4 regions of the Arthrobacter tumbae genome follow, and region 3 is predicted to be linked to each of the others. Evidence: riboswitches for the same ligand, from Rfam matches in the RefSeq annotation. Region 3 holds a riboswitch; each other region holds the start of a gene.
What was found. Region 3 has a riboswitch for S-adenosylmethionine ahead of JOD47_RS01270 (aminotransferase class V-fold PLP-dependent enzyme). Riboswitches for the same ligand answer to the same signal wherever they lie in the genome.
Positions count from the first base shown of each region.

Region 1: it holds a riboswitch for S-adenosylmethionine, as region 3 does, so the genes downstream of both, metX (homoserine O-acetyltransferase MetX) here and JOD47_RS01270 (aminotransferase class V-fold PLP-dependent enzyme) in region 3, are expected to answer to the same signal.
Region 2: it holds a riboswitch for S-adenosylmethionine, as region 3 does, so the genes downstream of both, JOD47_RS07225 (bifunctional o-acetylhomoserine/o-acetylserine sulfhydrylase) here and JOD47_RS01270 (aminotransferase class V-fold PLP-dependent enzyme) in region 3, are expected to answer to the same signal.
Region 4: it holds a riboswitch for S-adenosylmethionine, as region 3 does, so the genes downstream of both, JOD47_RS09235 (ABC transporter ATP-binding protein) here and JOD47_RS01270 (aminotransferase class V-fold PLP-dependent enzyme) in region 3, are expected to answer to the same signal.

Region 1 is NZ_JAFBCC010000001.1:2,966,366-2,968,559, forward strand. Features, by position in the region: gene JOD47_RS14015 (CPBP family intramembrane glutamic endopeptidase) at 1-34, shown strand, start outside; gene JOD47_RS14020 (VOC family protein) at 127-768, opposite strand; SAM riboswitch class IV at 1,140-1,272, shown strand; gene metX (homoserine O-acetyltransferase MetX) at 1,290-2,194, shown strand, end outside.
Region 2 is NZ_JAFBCC010000001.1:1,512,582-1,514,775, reverse strand. Features, by position in the region: gene aceE (pyruvate dehydrogenase (acetyl-transferring), homodimeric type) at 1-660, shown strand, start outside; SAM riboswitch class IV at 798-913, shown strand; gene JOD47_RS07225 (bifunctional o-acetylhomoserine/o-acetylserine sulfhydrylase) at 957-2,194, shown strand, end outside.
Region 3 is NZ_JAFBCC010000001.1:270,236-272,429, reverse strand. Features, by position in the region: gene JOD47_RS01270 (aminotransferase class V-fold PLP-dependent enzyme) at 1-1,143, opposite strand, end outside; SAM riboswitch class IV at 1,185-1,299, opposite strand; gene hisN (histidinol-phosphatase) at 1,357-2,181, opposite strand.
Region 4 is NZ_JAFBCC010000001.1:1,911,088-1,913,281, forward strand. Features, by position in the region: gene JOD47_RS09230 (aliphatic sulfonate ABC transporter substrate-binding protein) at 1-306, opposite strand, end outside; gene JOD47_RS09235 (ABC transporter ATP-binding protein) at 434-1,258, opposite strand; SAM riboswitch class I at 1,264-1,361, opposite strand; gene map (type I methionyl aminopeptidase) at 1,458-2,194, shown strand, end outside.

The DNA.
Region 1 (2,194 bases), 2.7 Mb from region 3:
GATCTTCGGCCCGGCCATCGGCATTGGGAACTAGCGCCGCGATCGGCGTCGTGAGCTAGCCGCATCGGGACCTAGCGCTGCGACCGGTTTCGGGAGCCTGCGAACCAGTCCCGCGAAAGTCCCGCACTAGATCCGGACTGCACCCTTCGGCGTTTCGAACGCTACTGACATGATGCCGGGCGTGCCGTTGGGAGCGATCCACTCGACGTCGACGTCATCCAGGGGGTGGCTGACGGGAGTGCCGAGCCATTCCGTGACGCGTTCAGCGGACCCGGCGATGGTCAGTGCGCTGAGGCGCGCTGACGCGGCCCGAGCGTGGGACGGGTGAAGGGATTCCGTGCCGTCGTCCCAGCGAATCATGTAGGGGACCTGGGGGTCAGCGATGAGGCCCTTGATGCCGATCTGCTGCCAGGTCAGCTCCTGCCCGTCGGGGAACTTGCGGTTCCCGGGAACGGCACTGCGGCCAAGGCGATCCTCGAACGGTGCGAGGTCATCAACGGCAACACACCAGCCCATCCAGCCGCCGCCTGCCTCGGACCGTGCCCGCACAGCCTGGCCGAACGGAGCCTTGTCCGATGCGGGATGGTCGAGGACTTCGACGACCTCGAGGTACTGGCCATTGACCAACGGGACAATCATGTTGCGGGTACCAAACCGCGGGTGTACTCCACCCTTGACGAATTCAACACCGAGGGCGTCGGCAATCCGTTCCGCAGTAGCAGTCAGACCGTCGGGTTCGCAGGCATAAGACACATGATCCAGGCGCATGGCCCCATTTTGGCACTTTGTGATGGACGCCTCGACTAAGGGTTACCTAAGTCACATTCAGGTGGCGGGTGCCACAAGCAAAACCCAAGGTCAGAGCCGGATAGTTGCTTCTGACAGGTAGCCCGGTTCCGAGACCGCCGGAGCTTCCTGCCCGGGACGCCCACTGGGCCTCCCCCTTGAGTGGGGCCGACCGTTTTCCCATAGACGAGAGCGGCCCCACTCAAGCATCTTTGGCGGTGCCGGCCATCGTGAGCGCCGGCCTTCGGGCGCCGGGTCATCGTTTCGCCGCCCGCCCTCGTGAGCGCCGGCCGACTTTCACCGCACGTCACAATAGTTGCTCTCACCCGGGCTGGTCGGGTTTGCTTGAACGAGGTAACGAGTGACAGTGCGGCGGGTTCTGCCCGCCATCAGCCCCGGCTTGCTGTCCGGCAACCCTCCCTCGCGGCGGGGTGCCCCGGGTGACGACCAGGCCCTGCACGCAGTGTGCAGGAGCAAGCGCGATTCAGTAAGGCGGCAGGGTTTTGACAGGCATCACCACAGCGGTTCCGCAGCCGGAAGCGGAGATTGTTGACGGCGTCGTCGTGCAGCGGCTCCGGATCGGCCCGCTGGCGCTGGAAACGGGCGGGAATCTGCCTGACGTCGTCCTTGCCTACGAGACATGGGGCACGCTCAATGCCGATGCCTCCAACGCGGTGCTCATCGAGCACGCGCTCACCGGCAGTTCGCATGTAGCGCGCGGTGAGTCCGCCGAGGATGGTTGGTGGGACGGGCTGGTGGGTCCGGGCAGGACAATCGACACGGACCGCTACTTTGTGGTGTCCATCAATATGCTGGGCGGCTGTTACGGGTCCACGGGGCCGGCATCGCTTGACCCAAATGGGCTGCCGTGGGGTTCACGGTTCCCCTTTGTCACCATCCGCGATTCCGTCCGCGCCGAGGCCCTGCTCGCAGACCTGCTCGGCATTTCCTCCTGGCACTCGGTGCTGGGCGGGTCGATGGGAGGCGCGCGGGCGCTGGAGTGGGCCGTCACTTATCCCCGGCGGGTGCAGCGGTGCGCTGTCATTGCGTGCGGGGCGGCGAGCACGGCGGAGCAGATCGCCTTCGCGCAGACGCAGGTGCAGGCCATCCGCCTCGATCCGCGGTTCACCGGGGGCGACTACTACGGAAGCGCCGGTCCCGAGGATGGGCTGGGCCTTGCCCGGCGCATCGCGCACATCACGTACCGTTCGGAGGCTGAACTCGTGCACCGGTTCGGCCGGGCAGCGCAAGGTGTGGAGGAGCCATTCGGTTCTGCGGTGCCGGGCGGGCGCGGCCGGTACCAGGTGGAGAGCTACCTGGATCATCAGGCGGAAAAGCTGGTCCGCCGGTTCGATGCCAACAGCTACGTCATCCTCACCGAAGCGTTGATGAGCCACGACGTTGCCCG
Region 2 (2,194 bases), 1.2 Mb from region 3:
ATGCGCGCGGGGCTGGAACGCATGTATGGCCCGGATTCCACAGATCCGAATGTCATGTACTACCTGACCGTCTACAACGAGCCCATCATCCAGCCGCCGCTGCCCGAGGAGTTGGATGCCGACGCGGTGGTGCGCGGCCTCTACCGGCTGAAACCAGGCAACGACGACGACGACGGCGGCCGGCCGAAGGCGCAGATCCTCGCCTCAGGCGTAGCAGTGCCCTGGGCGCTCGAGGCGCAGGAGCTCCTGACGGATCACTGGGGGGTCTCGGCTGACGTGTGGTCGGTGACCTCGTGGACCGAGCTGCGACGCGACGCACTCGCCGCCGAGGAGGAAGCATTCCTCAATCCCGGCGCTGAGGCCCGCGTTCCCTTCGTCACCCAGCAGCTGGGTGAAGCGCCGGGACCAATCGTGGCCGTTACCGACTATATGAAGGCCGTTCCGGACCAGATCCGCCAGTTCCTGCCGCAGGATTTCGCCACGCTCGGAGCGGACGGGTTCGGCTTCTCCGACACGCGCGCCGCAGCCAGGCGGTACTTCAAGATCGACTCCCACTCCGTCGTCGTACGCACTCTTCAGCTCCTCGCGAAGCGGGGAGAGGTCGACGCCGACGCCCCACGCCAGGCAATGGAGAAGTACGCGCTCCTCACCCTCCCCTGACGTTTTTGTCGCCTAGTTGCGACCTAGAACCACTTTTAACTGCAACTAGGCGACAAAAACTTCAGCAACTCAACCCGTGGATTACATGGAACGTCATGTTCGTGCCGGGGGAATACTCCTGCGCCTACACTGGCCACGGTCATGAGTGCCAGCGCGAAGCCCCGGCTTGCTGGCCAGCAACCCTCCAGCTGCGGTGGGGTGCTCCGGGTGAAGACCTGGCCGCCCGGCACCAGCCGGACGGCAAGCGCGGCCCGCGGTGCTCCCACCATGCCGGGCCCATGCCAAAGGAGCCTTGAATGTCCAACCAATGGTCTTTCGAAACCCGCCAGATTCACGCCGGACAGGAACCGGACAGCACCACGGGTGCCCGTGCCCTGCCGATCTACCAGACCACGTCGTTCGTCTTCCCCAGCGCCGAAAGCGCCGCCAACCGGTTTGCCCTTGCCGAGCTGGCTCCCATCTACACGCGAATCGGAAACCCCACGCAGGATGCGGTGGAGCAGCGGATCGCCAGCCTGGAAGGCGGACTGGGCGCGCTGCTGCTCAGCTCCGGCCAGGCGGCGGAGACCTTCGCCATCCTGAACGTCGCCGAGGCGGGTGACCACGTGGTTGCCAGCCCCAGCCTGTACGGCGGCACCTACAACCTGCTCGCCCATACGCTGAAGAAGTTCGGCATTTCCGTCACGTTTGTGGAGGATCCGGACAATCTGGAGCAGTGGCGGGACGCTGTGCAGCCCAACACCAAGCTCTTCTTCGCGGAGGTGGTTTCCAACCCGCGGCAGGACGTGCTCGACATTGAAGGAGTGTCCCGAACCGCGCACGACGCCGGTGTGCCCCTGATCGTGGACAACACCCTTGCCACGCCTTACCTGATCCGACCCCTGGAGTGGGGTGCGGACATCGTTGTCCATTCGGCCACCAAGTACCTGGGCGGCCACGGCACCGCGATCGCCGGCGTAATCGTCGATTCCGGTAGGTTCGACTTCGCCAAGGATCCCAGCCGGTTCCCCGGCTTCAACACGCCGGACCCGACATACAACGGTCTGGTGTACGCGCGGGACCTGGGTGCCGACGGTGCCCTTGGGGCCAACCTGTCCTACATCCTCAAGGCCAGGGTTCAGTTGCTGCGGGATCTCGGCTCCGCGGTGTCCCCGTTCAACGCCTTCCTGATTGCCCAGGGCCTGGAAACCCTGAGCCTACGCATGGAGCGGCACGTCTCCAACGCCACGGAGGTAGCCCGGTGGCTGGAAGCACGTGAGGACGTCGAGTCGGTCGCCTATGCCGGACTGCCCTCGAGCGCCTGGTACGAGCGCGGCCGAAAGTACGGCCGCAAGGGGATCGGTGCCATCGTTTCCTTCAACCTGGCCGGGGGCGCGGAGGCCGGCAAGCGCTTCGTGGATGCCCTTGAACTGCACTCACATGTGGCCAACCTCGGTGACGTCCGTTCGCTGGTGATCCACCCGGCGTCGACCACCCACAGCCAGCTCTCCCCGGAACAGCAGGTCATCGCCGGTGTCACCCCTGGCCTCGTGCG
Region 3 (2,194 bases):
ACCCGACGGCAGGCCCAGTCGCTTCAGCAGCGGGTGGGCGCAGAACTTTCCGTCACGCAGCCCGACTCCGTGTTCTGCGGACAGATAGGCTGCCACGAGCCCGGCGTCGTAGCCGTTGACAGAGAAGTTCACCACGCCGATTGCATCGGTGCTGTCCGCGAAGATGCGGTGGACCGTGATGCCGGCAAGGTCGCTGAGCCCTGCCACGAGTGCATCCCTAAGTTCTGATTCGTGCGTCAGCCAGGCCTGCGCATCCAGGGCTGCGATGACCTCTGTTGCCTGTGCCAGCGCAGCTGCGCCCAGGACGTTCGGTGACCCGCCCTCGTGGCGCGCGGGGCCGGTTGTCCAGGACACCGAATCCACTTTCACGGCCTTCACTGCGCCGCCGCCGGCAAGGTGGGGCGTTCCGGTATCGAGCCAGTCGCCTCTGCCGACCAGAACGCCGGCGCCGAACGGTGCATACATTTTGTGGCCGGAGAAAGCCGCGTAGTCGATGCCGTCGCGAAGTAGATCCAGCCGTCGGTGGGGAGCAAGCTGAGCTGCGTCGACGACGATCCGCGCACCGTGCGCATGAGCCGCCGCTGCGAACCGGTCGATGGGAAGAACTTCGCCGGTCACGTTCGAGGCGCCCGTTACGGCAAGCAGGCTGATTCCGCCGGATTCCAGTTCCTCTTCCACAGCGGCGAGAGTTTCCTCGATCGTTCCCGCGGCGACGAGTCCACGATGAGGAAGCCGCAGCCAGGGCAGGAGATTGGCATGGTGTTCCAGATCGAGGTAAAGGACTTCGCCGTCTTCCGGCAGGCATCCGGCCAAAAGGTTCAGGGAATCGGTCGTGTTGCGGGTGAAGATGACCGCATCATCTTCCCTGCCGCCAACAAAACTCCGCACCGTCTTTCGGGCGTTCTCGTAGAGCGATGTGGAAATCTGCGAGGCGTAGCCGGCTCCCCGGTGCACACTCGCGTAATAGGGCAGAACGCTCTGCACATAATCATTGACCTGCTGCAGCGCCGGCGTTGAAGCGGCATAGTCCAGATTCACGTAGCGGACGGCAGTACCGTCAACCAGCGGCGCCTGAAGCTCAGCGCCCACCACTGACGCCAGCGGTGCAGCGGAAAGTTCGTTCTCAAGAAGTGTGTTGCTCACAGGAGATACCCCACGGTGGTTCAGGGGACCTGACTGGGTAGGCCCCGCGCTTGCCGAACCACGTTCTGGCCCGGCCAGGTCGTCACCCGGGGCACCCCGCCGCGGAAGGAGGGTTGCCGGCCAGCAAACCGGGGTTTAACGCTGGCACTCGTGACCTAGGAATTCAGACTAAGGCAGGCTGGGCCCGTCCGCCCGTTGTGTTACGCAATAAACTCAGGCGCCGGCGCTTTCCTGAAGCAGATCGTCCAGCGACGGGTTGAGCATCTTCAGGACGTCATTGTGCAGTGTGCTGTTGGTGGCCAGCGCGTTCCCGCCGAACGGCCCGTCCGCGCCTTCAAGTGAGGTGAAACGGCCGCCGGCTTCTGTGACGATGGGGACCAGCGCCGCCATGTCATACAGGTTGAGCTCAGGCTCACAGGCAATGTCTACGGCACCCTCAGCTACAAGGCAGTAAGACCAGAAGTCGCCATAGGCGCGTGTGCGCCACACAGAGTCGGTGAGCGAAACGAACTCGTCAAAATTGCCGCGCTCTTTCCAGCCGGACAGATTCGAGTAGGAGAGCGAGGCGTCCTCTAGACGGGATACGCTCGAAACCCGGAGCCGGCTGGCTGCGGCCAGCGACTTACCCATGAACGCGCCGGTTCCCGTTGCAGCCCACCAACGCTTTCCGAGAGCGGGGGCGCTGACGACGCCGACGACCGGGCGGCCCTCGTCCACCAGTGCGATGAGGGTGGCCCATACCGGTACACCGCGGACGAAGTTCTTGGTGCCGTCGATGGGATCGATGATCCACCGCCGGGAGCCGGCGCCGCTGCTTCCGTATTCCTCACCCAGTACGGCATCGCGTGGACGCGCGCGTGAGAGTTGCCCGCGAATTGCCTCTTCGGCCGATTTGTCCGCGTCTGTGACCGGGGTGAAATCCGGCTTGGTTTCTACCGCCAGATCCAGCGCCTTGAACCGGGACATGGTCTGGTCGTCTACGGAGTCGGCCATTACATGGGCAAGGCGGAGGTCATCGTTGTAGCTCTGGAGGTTCATACTCTTCAACCTA
Region 4 (2,194 bases), 1.6 Mb from region 3:
ACCGGCCGTTGAGGCAACATCAGCTTCACCGGCGCGGAGCAGTTCGTTGGCCTTGTTCGAACCGGCGGACTGGACCCAGGTGACGGTGACGCCCTCGTCCTCCAACTCGGCCTCGAGCCAGCCCTGGTCCTTGATGATGAGGCTGAGCGGGTTGTAGGTGGCGAAGTCGACCGTCAGTTCTCCGCCGGTCTGGGCTGCTGCTTCGCCGACGGACCCGTCGGCGTTCTCGCCGGCAACGCAGCCGCTGAGGGTCAGGGCCGCGATGGCGGCTGTGGCGGCGATCTGGATACGGGCTGTGCTCTTCATGGTGATCCTTTTCGGAGAATGCGTGGGGACGGTATGCGTTGTGTTCTGGGGTATCGGCGCGGTGGCGGCACGTTTGGGCGCCACACGCGCCGGGATGCGGCTCTGCGGACTAACCGCAGGTGCGCGGTTAGTGCTGGTGGCTGTCGACGCCGAGGCTGCTCAGCAGCGAACTGCGTAGCGCGGCAAGTTCGGCTGAGCCGCGGTCCCGCGGACGGTCACCCGGAACCTCCAGCACGCGGCTGATGGTTGCACCCTGGAGGTCCGGTTCCTTGGCGAGGACGATCACCCGGTCGGCGAGTTGTAGCGCTTCGTCGACATCGTGGGTGACCAGCAGGACCGTGGTCGGAGTGGTTTGGTGGATACGCAGCAGGAGGTCCTGCATCTTCAGCCGCGTCAGGGCATCGAGAGCGCCGAAGGGTTCGTCGAGGAGCAGGACACCCGGGTTGCGTGCCAGTGCACGCGCCAGCGATGCCCGCTGGGCCATGCCTCCGGACACTTCGCGGGGCCGGTGACCGGCGAAGCCGCCCAGTTCCACGAGGCCAAGGAGCTCTTCCACCTTGGCCTTGCCTGCCGCCGAGCTGGTTCCTTTCGGCAGACCGATTGCGATGTTGTCCCGCAGCGAGAGCCAGGGGAGGAGACGGGGTTCCTGGAAGGCGACGGCACAGCGGGGGTCGATCCCGTCGACCGCAGTGCCGTCGATGAGTACTGCGCCGCTGGTGGGTGCGTCCAACCCTGCCGCGGCTCGCAGGAGGGTCGATTTCCCGCAACCGCTGGCGCCCACAATGGCGAGAACCTCACCTGCTGCAACCTCGAGGTCGATGTCGCGAAGCACCACGTGCTGCTCGCTACCGCTCCCGAAACTTCGGGTCAGCGAAGAGAAAGTCAGCGGCAGTGTCTGGTTGCCCTCGGTGGAAGTGGCCTGGGTACGGTGCGCTCGAAGAACGGTGCTCATGTATGACTCCATCGCTCCTGGCAGTAGCACCCGTTCTCCTGCAAGCAGGTAAGGGTTGCTGCGGCGTCAACGATCCAGGTCTCTCGGCCGCTCGGGATGGTGGAATTCCACTAAACGCCTTTACCTGGGGCCGGCGCAATATGTGTCGTAACAAAGCAGTGGTCCATCCGGACATCGGCTGCGTGAGAGGGTCATCTACATGATTGAAATTCTGAATCCGAGCGAGTTGGCCAGGGCGAAGGAAGCGGGCGCGTTGGTCGCCAACATCCTGCAGACGGTGAAGAGCCGCAGCACGGTCGGGACAAACCTGTTGGACATCAACCAGTGGACCAAAGCGATGATCGCTGAGGCAGGCGGGGTGTCCTGCTACGTCGACTATGAGCCGCCGTTCGGGCGCGGGCCGTTCGGCGCTTATATCTGCACGTCCGTCAATGATGCCGTGCTCCACGGCCTGCCCCATGACTACTCGCTTGCCGACGGCGACCTGCTCTCCCTGGACCTCGCCGTCTCCCAGCGCGGAATCGTCGCAGACTCGGCTATCAGCTTCATCGTTGGCGAGTCAGAGCCGGCGGAGAGCGTTGCGATGATCGATGCCACCGAACGTGCACTGGCTGCAGGGATTGCCGCCGCCAGACCGGGCGCGCGTATCGGCGACATCTCCTCTGCCATCGGTTCAGTCCTCAGTGCAGCGGGATATCCGATCAATACGGAATTCGGGGGTCATGGCGTCGGGTCGACAATGCACCAGGACCCACACGTGGCAAACACTGGACGGCCCGGCAGGGGATACGTCCTGCGCCCGGGGCTTCTGCTGGCGCTGGAGCCGTGGGTCATGGCGGACACTGCAACGTTGGCTATGGACGCCGACGGGTGGACGCTCCGTAGCGCTACAGGCTGCCGGACCGCGCACAGTGAGCACACCATCGCGATCACCGA